DNA from 4 places in the Streptomyces sp. IBSBF 3136 genome. Region 2 is predicted to be linked to each of the others. Evidence: riboswitches for the same ligand, from Rfam matches in the RefSeq annotation. Region 2 holds a riboswitch; each other region holds the start of a gene.
The links. A riboswitch is a leader RNA that binds a small molecule or an ion and turns the genes downstream of it on or off. The one in region 2 is predicted to bind cyclic di-AMP.

Region 1 (3,451 bases), on a different contig from region 2:
ATCAGGGCGGCCATGATGGCCTGGGTGGCAACCGTCACGACGGCCCCGGCCCGCGAGGCGATCGCGGCTGCCGCGATGGCCAGGACTCCGACTCCGCCAGCGGCGGCCAGGTAGTTCCACAACGAGTCGGTCGTGACGGTCTTGCCTGGGTCGAGGTTGAACCCGGACAGGAACCAGAGCCCAAAGATCACCGCCAGGGCGATCAGCTCCAGGAACACCAGACCGCATCCGGCTCCGATGTCCGCGCCCCGGTCGGCACGGGGGCGCTGTCCCAGGCCGGTGGTCGCGTCGAAGGCCGGCGGGGCGACGGGTAAGTTCATACTCGTCACCTTGCTCGTGCGGGCGAGGCGGGCGCATGAGTAGGAGTACTCAGCTCCACCCAGGTGAGTCCCATGATCCACATGACATCCCTGATCGGCCCTACACCCGCCCTCTGAGGCGGTGCCGTCAAACACTGCCGTCAAGGCAAAAGCCAGAGGCCCTGTGGATCACTCCACAGGGCCTCTGGTCTGCTGTGCACTCGGCAGGATTCGAACCTGCAACCTTCTGATCCGTAGCTCTAAGTAGGACGGTCACAGAAGGTCATGCAGGCTCCGGGGAGGGGCAGGTCGACCACCGTTGGACGCTGGCGGTTGCTGGCGTTGCTGTACTTCGTAGCTGTACAGCAGCATCCCCTCCGCGCTGAGGGCCTGAAGCTCGAACAGTTCCCGAGTGACGGCGACGAGGCATCGTCGGCCGCCCTGCCTGCTCTCCCAAGGGCGCTTCTCACGTCATCCGGGCGGTACAACGGCAGCACCGCCGCTCTCCACGAGGACGGCAGGACGCTGATGGTCCGCACCGGCGTGCGGCAAGTGACGCTCCCTACATCCACATGGCGCCGTACCGTGCGGTAACTCTGAACCGTCTACGCGCGTGTACGAGCCCCGGCCTGGGGCGCTCGCCAACGTGTCCATGCGGAGCCCCAACTTCCCTGCACACAACGGGAATTAGGGATGATGTCGTGGCACTGAGTGCCTCCCGTGAGCATCGCCACAAATCACCGAATCGATTGGGATTTTCGGTCATCGGTGCGTCAAGATCCGTCATCACGACAAGTCCCCATCACAGGAACGGTGGGGCCGTCCGGGCGGAACGCCGAATCCTGCCGCCGTTCGGATGCCCAGTCGCTTCACACGGACACGGCAGGAGCGGGGGACCCAAGGTAGGTGCCGAAGCCAGCGTCGATCGCTGGTGCGGCTAGGGGTGAAGCCGTGTCCCGATCAGGGATGCGGCCGGGCAACTCAACCGGTCCGAATCCGACAGCTCACCTCGCAGGCGATCAACGAAGGATCGGTTGCAATGAGTGCGGCACACGGCAGCACACAGGGTCCGGGTACTGGCAACGTCGGTAACGGCGGCGGCAGTAACGAGGACGACGACAAGTCCAGGACGATGCGGAAGTACGAGACCGCGATCATTCTCCTGGTGGGGCTCCTCGGCGGAGTCTTTGCAGGCGGTCTCCATCGGGCGATGGAGAAGGTCTCGTACTACCAGGCCGGTACCACGGCAGTGCTCGCCACGAGCGGACTGACCCTTTTCATCATCGGGATCGTGCGGTTCGCCCGGGGACAGTCTTGATCACCAAGCACGGCACAGCTCTACCTGGTCGTTCCGCCATCCCTAGGACCGACTAGAGGGACTACACGGAGAACCCGTGTAAGCGGCACCTGAGGACACACAGGAGGCCCTGGCTCACAAGTCAGGGCCTCCCTTCGTGTACGGACCGTGGGCTCCCACTCGGTTCAGATGCGAGGTGCTGAGTCTGTGCACCACAGCCAAAGTATGCGGTCACGAAGTGGTGCAGACCGTCCAGTAGCGCGCTCACGGCCTGAGCCGGTCTTGCTGAACGTCGAAGCAGATCAGCCCCATGGACTGCGCGACGGCCGCCGCGTAGGCCGATGCCTCTTCAGCCATGCTCCACCGCATGGCGAAGTAGATCAGCGGACCGCTTGCCTCGTCGATCAGCGGACCGGTGGACCAGGGCGAGGTGTCCTCGTCGTCCTCGGTGATGTCGCGCCACCGCTCAAGCAACGCAGCGACGTAGGCCGCAATGCGTTCGGAGGGAGGCTCCTCCACCTCCCCATCGATGTAGCGGTCGTACAGATCGCTGAAGATCTGGCCGGCGGTCTTGTCATCCGCTGGTCTCTCGCCTTCCCAGACAGCAAGGTCGTAACTCATGCCCGGGAGGCTCCCATACCGCACTGACATCCGCGCAGTCAGTCAACGGCGCGAGCGTCAGCCATAAGAAACGACGTCTTAGACGCCTACTTGAGGATCTGGCCGCATCCTCATCAGGTCGATCACAGAAGACCTGAGGGCTGGAGGGTTCCCAGCCCTACGACTGTCCACCGACCGCTGAGGGCCGCTCTCGTGCGGTCGTGTTCGCCGCTGTTGGTGTCAGCCGTTGGTGTCAGATGTCAGCGCTGTTTTTGACAGATCAGTCCCCTGTGGCCTCTCCCGATGACGCCAGCCCTGGGACCAGCAAGTCAGCCCGAGGCCAGCCAGCATGAGCAGACTCTGGCCACGGAAGGGCACCAGCCACGCCGCCGTGAGGCTCGCCGCGATCAGCAGCGTCCCTGCACTCCATACGCGAGGCTGTTTCACTCCCTTGCGCACCCAAGGGAGTGCGATGCGCCCAGTCGTCATGGCCAATACGCCGATCACGCACAATGTCAGCGCCATCACGAGAATGACTGTAAGAACGACAGACACGCGCCCCTCCCCGGCACCTACTCCTAGGCACTCGCCGAAAGGCTCTCAGCGCTCGTCGCGGGACACAATGCCGGAACCTAGCCGGCTACACCCCTGAGGTCGGTGCAGTCTTGTGCATCTGTAGCCGTCCAAGCTAGGTGCCTGACGTGGGATTCGCGTCATCACGCTTGAGCGGTGATACCTCATTGGCAGCTATGCTTGCAGTATTGCGCATCTTAACGATTATGTCTCGCAGATAGTTAACGCCGCGAAACTCGTAAATGCTTTCCCGTATGTGCCGTTGCATGTTACGCAATTCGGCTCGGTATCTCAATCCGGCGCTGTCTACTTCTTCATGAGAGAATACCATGGAGTGAAGAGGGTTTTTCGCGTCTGAAATGCTAACTTCAATACCGTTCCCCTCAAGCGCCGATGCTATTTTTCCGGCGTTAGTGAAGACGGTAATGAAGAGGCGGCCGTGAATCAGATCAGATATCGCCTCATGGGGAATTTTGTAGAGGTAGAAGGGGAGATACAAGTGGGCGCCACGTCCCTGCTCCTCGGGAATCGTTGAGATCGTAACGCTACTTTCGTGCCGCCCTTCGTTTGTGAGAATTCCGGAGTCTCGCACGTCGGTTACGAAGCGTTCATCATCTATGATCTCCGGAGTGAGTCCTGTTGGAGAATACACAGCGGCGTACAGGAATGATCCGTCTATGCA
Region 2 (3,451 bases):
AGGCCACCGTGGAGGCCGGAAACGACAACGAGGAGACGGCCAAGTGACCGAGCTCGCCACCATGGACTTCCACCCCCAGCCGCAGCCGGGCGAGGCCAGGCCGTGGGCGTTCCCGGCCCCCGAGCGCGCCACGCTGGACAACGGCCTGACGGTCCTGCGCTGCCACCGCCCGGGCCAGCAGGTCATCGCCGTCGAGGTGCTGCTCGACGCGCCCCTGGACGCCGAGCCGAGCGGCCTGGACGGCGTCGCCACGATCATGGCGCGGGCCTTCTCGGAGGGCACCGACCAGCACTCGGCCGAGGAGTTCGCCGCCGAGCTGGAGCGGGCCGGCGCCACGCTGGACGCGCACGCCGACCACCCCGGCGTCCGCATCAGCCTGGAGGTCCCGGCCTCCCGCCTGGCCAAGGGCCTCGGCCTGCTCGCCGACGCCCTGCGCGCGCCCGCCTTCGCCGAGAGCGAGATCGAGCGGCTGGTCCGCAACCGCCTGGACGAGATCCCGCACGAGCTGGCCAACCCCTCCCGCCGGGCCGCGAAGGAGCTGTCCCGGCAGCTGTTCCCGGCGGCCTCGCGCATGTCGCGCCCGCGCCAGGGCACGGAGGACACGGTCGAGAAGATCGACGCGGCGGCCGTACGCGCCTTCTACGACCGGCACGTACGCCCCGCCACGGCGACCGTGGTCGTGGTCGGTGACCTCACCGGCACCGACCTCGACGAGCTGCTCACCGACACCCTCGGCGCCTGGTCCGGCACTCCCGGGCAGCCGCGGCCCGTGCCGCCGGTGACCGCCGACGACACCGGCCGCGTCGTCATCGTCGACCGGCCCGGCGCCGTCCAGACGCAGCTGCTGATCGGCCGCATCGGCCCCGACCGGCACGACCGAGTGTGGGCCGCCCAGGTGCTCGGCACGTACTGCCTCGGCGGCACCCTCACCTCACGCCTGGACCGCGTCCTGCGCGAGGAGAAGGGCTACACCTATGGCGTGCGCTCCTTCGGGCAGGTCCTGCGGTCCACGCCGGAGGGCACCGGTGCCGCCATGCTCGCCATCAGCGGCTCGGTGGACACCCCGAACACCGGGCCCGCGCTGGACGACCTGTGGAAGGTGCTGCGCACCCTCGCGGCGGAGGGACTGACCGACGCCGAGCGCGATGTCGCCGTGCAGAACCTCGTCGGCGTGGCGCCGCTGAAGTACGAGACGGCGGCGGCCGTCGCGAGCACGCTCGCGGACCAGGTGGAGCAGCACCTGCCGGACGACTTCCAGGCGACGCTGTATCAGCAGCTCGCCGCCACCGGCACCGTTGAGGCCACGGCCGCGGTCATCAACGCCTTCCCGGTCGACCGCCTGGTGACCGTGCTCGTCGGTGACGCGGCCGAGATCAAGGCGCCGGTCGAGGCGCTCGGGATCGGCGAAGTCACCGTCGTGACGGCCGAGTAGCGCGGAGCGGCGGGCGAAGCCGCGCCACGCGCGCGTGGGGCCCTGACGACCGACAGGTCGTCAGGGCCCTTCTGCGAGGCCCGCCACGCCCTGCCGACGCCCTGCCGACGCCCCGCGAGGCGATGCGACGCCCTGCGACGTGCTGCACAGTCCGGTGAACCCCTCCGAACGCCCGTGAACCCCCGGCCGTGATGTCCGAATTGGGGCAGAGGTGGCCCGTCTGACCTGTGGGATGCGCTACAAAAACCCGGATTCGTTTGGGAATCGAAAGTCGCCCGCCGTAGCTTCTTCCGGGCTGTCCGTCAGGCAGTGCGCCGCGCCCGCGGCACCGGACAGTCATCGCCGAATCCCCCCACGGCGCGAGCCAGGGGAGCCGGGGACCCAACGCAGTCCCTGGGGTGAATCGGACGCCCGCGCGTGAGCGAGGGGGTCCGTAGGAGACCTTCCTGCTCCGAACCCGTCAGCTAACCCGGTAGGCGAGAAGGAAGGAAAGGACCAGCCACTTCATGGCGTTCATGTGCGCCTCCGGGAAGCACCGCAGGCCCGGCAGGGTCAAGCGCACCACGGCTCAGGCGGCCGGCATCGCCGCCCTCACCACCACCGGTGTCATCGGCACCCTCGCGGCCGGCCCGGCGTCGGCCGCGGAGAGCCCCGTCGAGCACACCGGTCTCACCCCGGTGATCACCGTGAGCGACGACGTCGCCGCGCAGATCGACGAGCAGGCCGCCGCGCAGAAGCAGGCGGCCGACCAGAAGGCGGCCGAGGAGGCCGCGGCCAAGGCGGCCGCCGAGCGTGCCGCCAAGGAGCGCGCGGCCAAGGCACGCGCCGCCCGCGAGGCCGAGCGCAAGCGCCTGAACGCCTTCGTCATCCCGATCACCGGCTCGTACGTCTCCACGGGGTACCAGGCCAGCAGCTCGCTGTGGTCCTCCGGCTCCCACACCGGCATCGACTTCCACGCGGCCAGCGGCACGTCCGTCCACGCGGTCGGCTCCGGCACGGTCGTCTCCACCGGCTGGGGCGGCGCGTACGGCAACCAGATCGTGATCCGGATGGCCGACGGCATGTACACCCAGTACGGCCACCTGTCGTCCATCGGCGTCACCGCCGGCCAGAAGGTCGTCCCGGGCCAGCAGATCGGCCTGTCCGGCGCGACCGGCAACGTCACCGGGCCGCACCTGCACTTCGAGGCCCGCACGACCCCCGAGTACGGCTCGGACGTCGACCCGATCGCCTACCTGCGCAAGCACGGCGTGAACGTCTGACGCCTCCCGCGCGCGGCGTCCGGCAGGACGCCGCCCCGCCCGGCGGAGTCCCGCCGCACGGCATGGTGAAAGCCCCGGCTCGCGCGCCGGGGCTTTCGCCGTTTTCCCGCCGCCCGCCGCATCCGCTGCCCAAAAAATATCCATGAAATCCGGCCCGCCGTCGGAAATTCCGGCTCATTGCAATAGAGTCACGGAAACGCGCGTCCATCGTCGGCGTGTCACGGGGATTGAGGCGGAGGTCGGTCATGCGTATTCCGGCGCACTCGGTGTGCACGGCGATCCGGGACGACATCGTGGCCGGTGTCCACGAACGCGGCAGCCGCCTCACCGAAGAAGTTCTCGCCCGCCGCTACGGCGTCTCGCGCGTCCCCGTCCGCGAGGCCCTGCGCACCCTGGAGGCGGAGGGCTTCGTGGTGACCCGCCGGCACGCCGGCGCCTGTGTGGCCGAGCCGACCGAGCACGAGGCCGCCGACCTGCTGGAGATGCGCCTGCTGCTGGAGCCGCTCGGCGCGGCCCGAGCCGCCCAGCGGCGCACCGAGGCCCACCTGAAGGTGCTGCGGGGCCTGGTCCGGCTGGGCCAGGAGCGGGCCAGGCGGGGCACCAGCGAGGACCTGCGCTCGCTCGGCGGATGGTTCCACGAGACGCTCGCCCAGGCCGTGGGCAGCCACGCGCTGACCGCGACGCTGACCCAGCTGCGGCACAAGATCGCCTGGATGTACGCGATCGAGGCGTCGCCCAGCCCGGAGGAGTCCTGGGC
Region 3 (3,451 bases), on a different contig from region 2:
CAGGCGGACGGAGCTGCGCAACCAACTGGTGCTCAACCTCGCCCGCGAGGACGTCCAGGAGTACCTGTGGGGACAGCTGGACGCCCTGCTGTCCAGCGCCCCGATCGACTACGTGAAGTGGGACTTCAACCGCTGCTTCACCGACGCCGGCTGGCCCGGGGAGCCGTATCCGCAGCGCCTGTGGACCGACCACGTCCGCGCCTTCTACGCGCTGCTGGACCGGTTGCGCGCCGCCCACCCCCGGGTCGCCTTCGAGTCCTGCTCGGGTGGCGGCGGCCGGATCGACCTCGGTGTGCTCAGCCGCACCGACCAGGTGTGGACCTCCGACAACACCGACCCGCTCGACCGGCTCGCCATCCAGCACGGCTTCAGCCAGATCCATCCCGCGCGGGTGATGGCGGCCTGGGTCACCGACAGCCCGAACACCCAGCTCAACGGCCGGGTCAGCTCGCTGCGGTTCCGCTTCGTCAGCGCGATGGCCGGGGTGCTCGGCGTCGGCGGCGACCTCACCGGGTGGACCGGCGAGGAGCTGGCCGAGGCCCGCCGGTGGGTGGAGCTCTACAAGGAGATACGCCCGGTCGTCCAGCGGGGCGAGCTGTACCGGCTGCTGCCCCCGGCGGGCGGGCAGAGCGCCGTCCAGTACGTCCTCGGGGACGAGTCGGTCGTCCTCGCCTGCCTCCAGGCGCAGCACTACGGCGAGCCGGTACCGGCGCTGCGGCTGCGTGGACTCGACCCCACCGCATCGTACGAATGCCGCGAAACGGGCGAAGTGTATCGGGGTGCGGTCCTGTTGCACCACGGCCTGCGCACCGGCCTCAAGGGCGACCTGGACGCCACCGTCCTCCGGCTGCGCCGCGTCTAGCCTGCCTGCCCGCCTGTCCGAATCGCCGTATTCCTCCAACTCGATCCGGATTGGCGGAGGGTGGCGGACGGGGGCGTGAGGAGCGTCATAGCCGTGACCCAGTGTGGCGCGTCATGTGCACGTAATTCCGGTGCGGACGAGGGAATTCGACACGACGCGCCGTCCGGAATTCACACAGAGTGACCGTACTTTCCCGAATTGGATCATCTGGGGGGCTCCTGCCGAGACCAGGTTGCTTGTCCGGCCACGTCCCGCTCGCTTACGTTCGCCACCAATCCGGACGGAACGCCGAATCCTGCCGCCGCCCGGAGTCCCCACACACATGACCCGTGTTCGGCAGGAGCGGGGGACCCCTCAGGTACGACTGCCTGTCCCGGTCTCCGGGGCACAGGCTCGGGGTGCAGCCGCGGTGAGCGGCCGGGCAGCTCCAGCCCGAACCCGACAGCTCACCTCGCAGGCGCCGGAGAGGAACGCGCCATGCCCGCGAAGGGTAAGCACCGACGCCCCAGGAACCGGCGTCTCAGCCGCTCCATCGCCGTCGCCGGAACCGGCGGTGCCGCACTGGCCCTGCCGCTCCTCGGGGCCACCGGAGCGCACGCCGCCACGCCGCAGACCGCTCCCGGCGGGTCGGCCCGGTCCCTGCCCGCCGTGCAGAACGCGGCCGCGGAGAAGGCCGCCGCGCAGACGGGCCAGGGCGCGCGCAGCTACACGGTGAGGACCGGGGACTGCCTGGCGAGGATCGCCGACGAGCAGCACGTCGAGGGCGGCTGGCAGCGGCTCTACCAGGACAACCGGCAGGCCGTCGGCGCGGACCCCGCGCTGATCCACCCGGGCCTGAAGCTGTCCCTCGGCGCGAAGGCGGACACGGCGCACACGGCGCACACCGAGTCCTCCGCGGCTTCGAGGACGTCCTCGCGTCCGCGGCCGGCCCCGTCCGCCCCGGCAGCGCAGCCGGCCCCCTCCGCCCCGGCCGCCCAAGCGGCTCCTGCGGCGCAGGCCGCCCCGGCCGAGCAGGCTGCTCCGGCCGCCGGCTACACCCTCCCGGTCACCGGCGGCACCATCGGCACCGGCTACCACGTGCCCGGCAGCATGTGGTCCAGCGGCCACCACACCGGCGTCGACTTCGTCGTGCCGACCGGCACCCCGGTCAAGGCGGTCGCCGCCGGCACCGTGGTCTCCGCCGGATGGGGCGGCGCCTACGGCAACCAGGTCGTCATCAAGCTCGGCGACGGCTACTACGCTCAGTACGGCCACCTCTCCCAGCTCTCCGTGTCGGCCGGCCAGACCGTGACGGCGGGTCAGCGGCTCGGACTGTCGGGCGCCACCGGCAACGTGACCGGCCCGCACCTGCACTTCGAGATCCGCACCACCCCGAACTACGGGTCGGACGTCGACCCGGTCGGCTACCTCCGCTCGCACGGCGTCCCCGTCGGCTGAGGAGCACCCCACGAACCATCTCCCTGACGCACCGAAGGCCGGCCCCCCGATCCCCGGGACCGGCCTTCGGTGTGTCCCGCACGAGCCCTGCTCGCGGTGTGTCGGGCCGCGGTGTATTCCCGCGTGCCGTCTGTCGGGGAAGTGGCTTATCTCACCGTCCGTCAACCCCGTATTACGGTCGCGTAGGTCACATAAAAAGGTGAATCATGGTCCGACGTGGCAGACGATTCGAAGAATGACAGCAGATCAGTGATCGGGTCGTACGTGGCGCTGGGGGACAGCTTCACCGAGGGCGTCGGCGACCCCGGCCCCGACGGGGCGTTCGTCGGCTGGGCGGACCGGTTCGCGGTCCTGCTCGCCGACCGGCGGCCCGAGGGCGACTTCGCGTACACGAACCTGGCCGTGCGCGGGAAGTTGCTCGACCAGATCGTGGCCGACCAGCTCCCGAAGGCCGTCGAACTGGCCCCGGACCTCGTCTCCTTCTGCGCGGGCGGCAACGACATCATCCGTCCCGGCACCGACCCGGACGAGGTGGCCGAGCGCTTCGAGCGCGCGCTGGCCCGGCTCGCCGGGGCCGCGGGCACGGTGCTGGTGACGACCGGCTTCGACACCCGGGGCGTCCCCGTCCTCAAGCACCTGCGCGGCAAGATCGCGACCTACAACGGGCACGTGCGCGCCATCGCCGACCGGTACGGCTGCCCCGTGCTCGACCTGTGGTCCCTGAAGTCCGTGCAGGACCGCAGGGCCTGGGACGGCGACCGGCTGCACCTGTCGCCCGAGGGGCACACCCGGGTGGCCCTGCGCGCCGGCCAGGCCCTCGGCCTGGAGATCCCGGCCGACCCGGAGCAGCCCTGGCCGCCGCTCCCGCCGCGCGGCACCCTGGAGGTCCGCCGCGACGACGTCCACTGGGCCCGTGAGTACCTCGTCCCGTGGATCGGCCGCCGGCTGCGCGGCGAATCCTCCGGCGACCATGTGACCGCTAAGGGCGCCCTGTCGCCGGACGACATCAAGATGCGGATCGCCGCGGTGGCCTGACGGCCGGCGCCGCCGCCCCGTACCGCGCACACCCCGCGGTACGGGGCACCGCCCGGCCGCACCCCGGCGGGACCGCTCAGCGGCCCCGCCGGGTCAGCGGCTGCCCGCGGTCAATGT
Region 4 (3,451 bases), on a different contig from region 2:
GCTGGCCGAGCTGTGGCGGCGCAGGGCGGTCGCCCGGCCGGCGCTGGAGTACGCGGCCGGGGCATCCATGCGGGTGCCCGCGGCCACGGCGTACTGGGCGCCCCACGGGTACCCGGCGGTGCCGTACCCCGTCCACAACCCGTATCGGACCTAGGGCCTGTCGTCCGGCTCACGCGGGCCCGGCGGCGGGCGCCGGACCGCGCCGGGCCGGTGGTGACCGGGACCCGGCGCGGCGGGGCTCAGGCGGAGGCCAGGGTCAGCCGGTCCAGGTCCTCCTGCGTCAGCTCCAGCTCCGCCACTGCCAGCAGCGCCGGAAGCTGTTCCACGGTGCGGGCCGAGGCGATCGGGGCGGCCACCGTCGCCCGGGAGGCCAGCCAGGCGAGGGCGACCGTGGCCACCGGGGCGTCGTGGGCGGCGGCGATCTCGTCCAGGGCGGTGAGGACCTTCTGGCCGCGCTCGGACTGGAGGTGCTTGGCGGCCGAGCCGGCGCGGGCGCTGTCGACCTGCGTACCGGGGCGGTACTTGCCGGTCAGGAAGCCCGAGGCGAGGGCGAAGTACGGGACCGCGGCGAGGCCCTCACGGGCGGCGAGGTCCTGCAGCGGGCCCTCGTAGGTGTCGCGGGAGACCAGGTTGTAGTGCGGCTGGAGGGCCACGTACCGGGCCAGGCCCTCGCGGTCGGAGAAGTCCAGGGAGGCCCGCAGGCGCTCGGGGCTGATGTTGGAGGCCGCGATGTGCCGGACCTTGCCCGCCCGCACCAGCTCGTCCAGTGCGCCGATGATCTCCTCCACCGGCACCTCGGGCTTGTCGAAGTGGGTGTAGTAGAGGTCGATGTAGTCGGTGTCCAGGCGGCGCAGGGAGGCGTCGGCGGCGGCCTTGATGTTGGCGGCGGTCAGGCCCTGGTACTCCGGGTGCTGGCTGACCTTGGTCGCGACGACGACGTCGGAGCGGTTGCCACGTGCCTTGAGCCACTTGCCGATGATCGTCTCGGACTCGCCGCCCTTGTTGCCCTCGACCCACGCCGAGTAGGAGTCGGCGGTGTCGACGAAGTTGCCGCCGGCGGCCGTGTAGGCGTCGAGGACGGCGAAGGAGGTCTTCTCGTCGGCGGTCCAGCCGAAGACGTTGCCGCCGAGGGCGAGCGGGAAGACCTCGAGGCCGGAGGTGCCGAGTTTGCGCGGGGAAGCAGTCATGCCTGTCTCAACCGTCACTGCGGCACCGCCCATTCCGGTTCTCCCGAGAACGGTGTGTGAACACGACGGCCCGCAGCCCTGACGTCCGGGGGGGTGCCGTCAGGGCTGAGGGGGCCGGTTCAGCGGCCGGTCAGGGGGTGAGGCCCTTGCCGCGCAGCCAGGTCATCGGGTCGATGCCGGTGGCCTGGCCGTTCGGGTGGACCTCCAGGTGGAGGTGGGGGCCGGTGACGTTGCCGGTGGCGCCGACCCGCCCGATGACGTCCCCGGTGCCGACCTTCTGGCCGACCTTGACGTTGATCGAGGACTGGTGGCAGAACCACAGCTCGGTGCCGTCGTCCAGGGTGAGGATCGTGCGGTAGCCGTAGGCGCCGGCCCAGCCCGCCTCGGTGATGGTGCCGCCGTGGATCGCCTTGATCAGGGTGCCCGTGGGTGCGGCGAAGTCGAGGCCGGTGTGGTAGCCGGAGGACCACATCGAGCCGGGCTGGCCGAAGGTGCCGGTGATCGTGTACGAGACGACCGGCAGCTGGAACTGCTTGGCGAGCTCGGCCAGGCGCTCCTGCTCGGCCTGCTTCTTGGCGGCGGCCTCGGCCTTCTCCTTGGCGTCGGCGGCCTTGGCGGCCGCCTCCTTCTCCGCCTTGGCGGCCGCGTCGGCGGTCTGCTTGTCGGCGGCGGCCACCGCCGCGGCGGTGGCCTTGGTCTCGGCCCTGCTCTGCTGCTGCTCGGCCTGGGCCATGATCCGGTTGCGCAGGGCCTCGCCGGCGTCGCTCCGGTCGCTGTCGGCGGAAGCTGATGCGGTGCCGACGTTGCTCAGCGAGGCCGTGGTGGCCGCGGGCGCGTCGGCGGAGCCGTCGTCGAAGAGGGAACCGACGGAGGGGAGGTCGGGCATGGAGATGGACACCGGCGGCTTGCCGGTGTGCGCGCTGGCCATGCCGCCCGCGCCGACTGCGGCGATGACGCCGACGCCGAGGACGGTGGAGCTGCGGGCGAGTCCGCCGCCGCGCTGCTTGGCGACGCGGTGCCGGCCGCGCACGGGGCGAATGGATTCCTCAGTGGGATTCCATTCCTCCCAGGGGCCCTCTTCGGTGCGGTACTCGCCGTAGCCGAAGGTGTCGGACTCACGCTGAGCCGGCACGAACGGGGCTTCTGGGGCAGGCCGGTTGGACGCCACGCGGGCGTACTCCTTTCCTTCCTCCGCCTACCGGGTTAGCTGACGGGTTCGGAGCAGGAAGGTCTCCTACGCGCGTATACGAGCCGTGGACCAGTACGGTTCACGGCGGTATTCGCGTGATTCACCCCAAGGTGGTGGTTCCCCGGTTCCCTTACGGGATTCGGCGCGTGCGCACGGAGCCGCCTCTGGTGACGGCTGGGACGACCGCGCTGCGTTATCGAACGTTAATAGACCTGACTGTGAGATTCCAAGCCGTTCGGCTTGATCATTAAGGTTCTTTCGGCTGGACGTACGCGTCAGGAACGGCGGAAAGCGGGCGAGTTGACCAGAGCTCAGCAGTCTCAGGGGTTTTGATGGTGACTCAGATGTGATGCGGAGGGCTTCCGTCCGGTCACTCTGGGTGAAGGTGGTCGAGGGGACACCGGTCAGGGCCGCCGTACGGCGAGCAGCGCCATGTCGTCCGCCGTGCCGCCACCGGAGTGCCGCCGCACCTCGGCCGCGAGGCGGGCGAGCAGGGTGCGCGGGTCGGGGAAGCGGCGGCCGGCGAGCCTGCGCCAGGGGTCGTAGAAGCGGCCGTGCGCGTCCCGGGCCTCGGACAGGCCGTCGGTGTACAGCAGCAGGGTGGCGCCGCCGGGGAAGACGTACTCGGTCGACCGGTCGGGCCACCGGCCCAGGTCGCTCATGCCGAGGGGCAGCGCGGGTTCGCACGGGGTCAGACTGCGCAGCGAGCCGTCGGCGTGCAGCAGCAGCGGCGCCGGGTGACCGCGGTTGACGATCCGGACGACGGGCTCGCGGTGCGGGAGTTCGGCGAGGACGGCGGTGGTGAAACCCTCGAAGGCGTCGATCCCGTAGCGCCGGGTGCCCTCGCGGGCCAGCGCGCGCTCCAGCCGTTCGGCCACCGCCTCCAGCGTGGTCTCCTGCTCGGCGGCCTCCCGGAACGCCCCGATCACCACGGCGACGGCGGCGACCGCGCCCAGGCCCTTGCCGCGCACGTCCCCGACGATGAGCCGGACGCCGTGCGGGGTGTCCTGCACGGCGTACAGGTCGCCGCCGATGAAGGCGTCCTTGCGTGCCGCCTCGTAGCGGGCCGCGATGT

Region 1: linked by a shared signal. The riboswitch ahead of V7E45_RS14480 (hypothetical protein) and the one ahead of V7E45_RS15785 (M23 family metallopeptidase) in region 2 are both predicted to bind cyclic di-AMP.
Region 3: linked by a shared signal. The riboswitch ahead of V7E45_RS07170 (M23 family metallopeptidase) and the one ahead of V7E45_RS15785 (M23 family metallopeptidase) in region 2 are both predicted to bind cyclic di-AMP.
Region 4: linked by a shared signal. The riboswitch ahead of V7E45_RS33950 (M23 family metallopeptidase) and the one ahead of V7E45_RS15785 (M23 family metallopeptidase) in region 2 are both predicted to bind cyclic di-AMP.

Annotation. Positions count from the first base shown of each region.
Region 1 is NZ_JAJSZC010000054.1:17,821-21,271, forward strand. Features, by position in the region: gene V7E45_RS14475 (DUF6234 family protein) at 1-320, opposite strand, end outside; cyclic di-AMP (ydaO/yuaA leader) riboswitch at 1,147-1,332, shown strand; gene V7E45_RS14480 (hypothetical protein) at 1,339-1,617, shown strand; gene V7E45_RS14485 (hypothetical protein) at 1,861-2,217, opposite strand; gene V7E45_RS14490 (hypothetical protein) at 2,437-2,751, opposite strand; gene V7E45_RS14495 (hypothetical protein) at 2,885-3,451, opposite strand, start outside.
Region 2 is NZ_JAJSZC010000061.1:23,841-27,291, reverse strand. Features, by position in the region: gene V7E45_RS15795 (M16 family metallopeptidase) at 1-47, shown strand, start outside; gene V7E45_RS15790 (M16 family metallopeptidase) at 44-1,432, shown strand; cyclic di-AMP (ydaO/yuaA leader) riboswitch at 1,763-1,925, shown strand; gene V7E45_RS15785 (M23 family metallopeptidase) at 1,939-2,694, shown strand; gene V7E45_RS15780 (GntR family transcriptional regulator) at 2,940-3,451, shown strand, end outside.
Region 3 is NZ_JAJSZC010000021.1:5,430-8,880, reverse strand. Features, by position in the region: gene V7E45_RS07175 (alpha-galactosidase) at 1-862, shown strand, start outside; cyclic di-AMP (ydaO/yuaA leader) riboswitch at 1,178-1,335, shown strand; gene V7E45_RS07170 (M23 family metallopeptidase) at 1,340-2,299, shown strand; gene V7E45_RS07165 (SGNH/GDSL hydrolase family protein) at 2,549-3,334, shown strand.
Region 4 is NZ_JAJSZC010000238.1:8,019-11,469, forward strand. Features, by position in the region: gene V7E45_RS33940 (PrsW family intramembrane metalloprotease) at 1-154, shown strand, start outside; gene V7E45_RS33945 (aldo/keto reductase) at 240-1,187, opposite strand; gene V7E45_RS33950 (M23 family metallopeptidase) at 1,318-2,355, opposite strand; cyclic di-AMP (ydaO/yuaA leader) riboswitch at 2,365-2,531, opposite strand; partial or broken gene V7E45_RS33955 (PP2C family protein-serine/threonine phosphatase) at 2,781-3,451, opposite strand, start outside.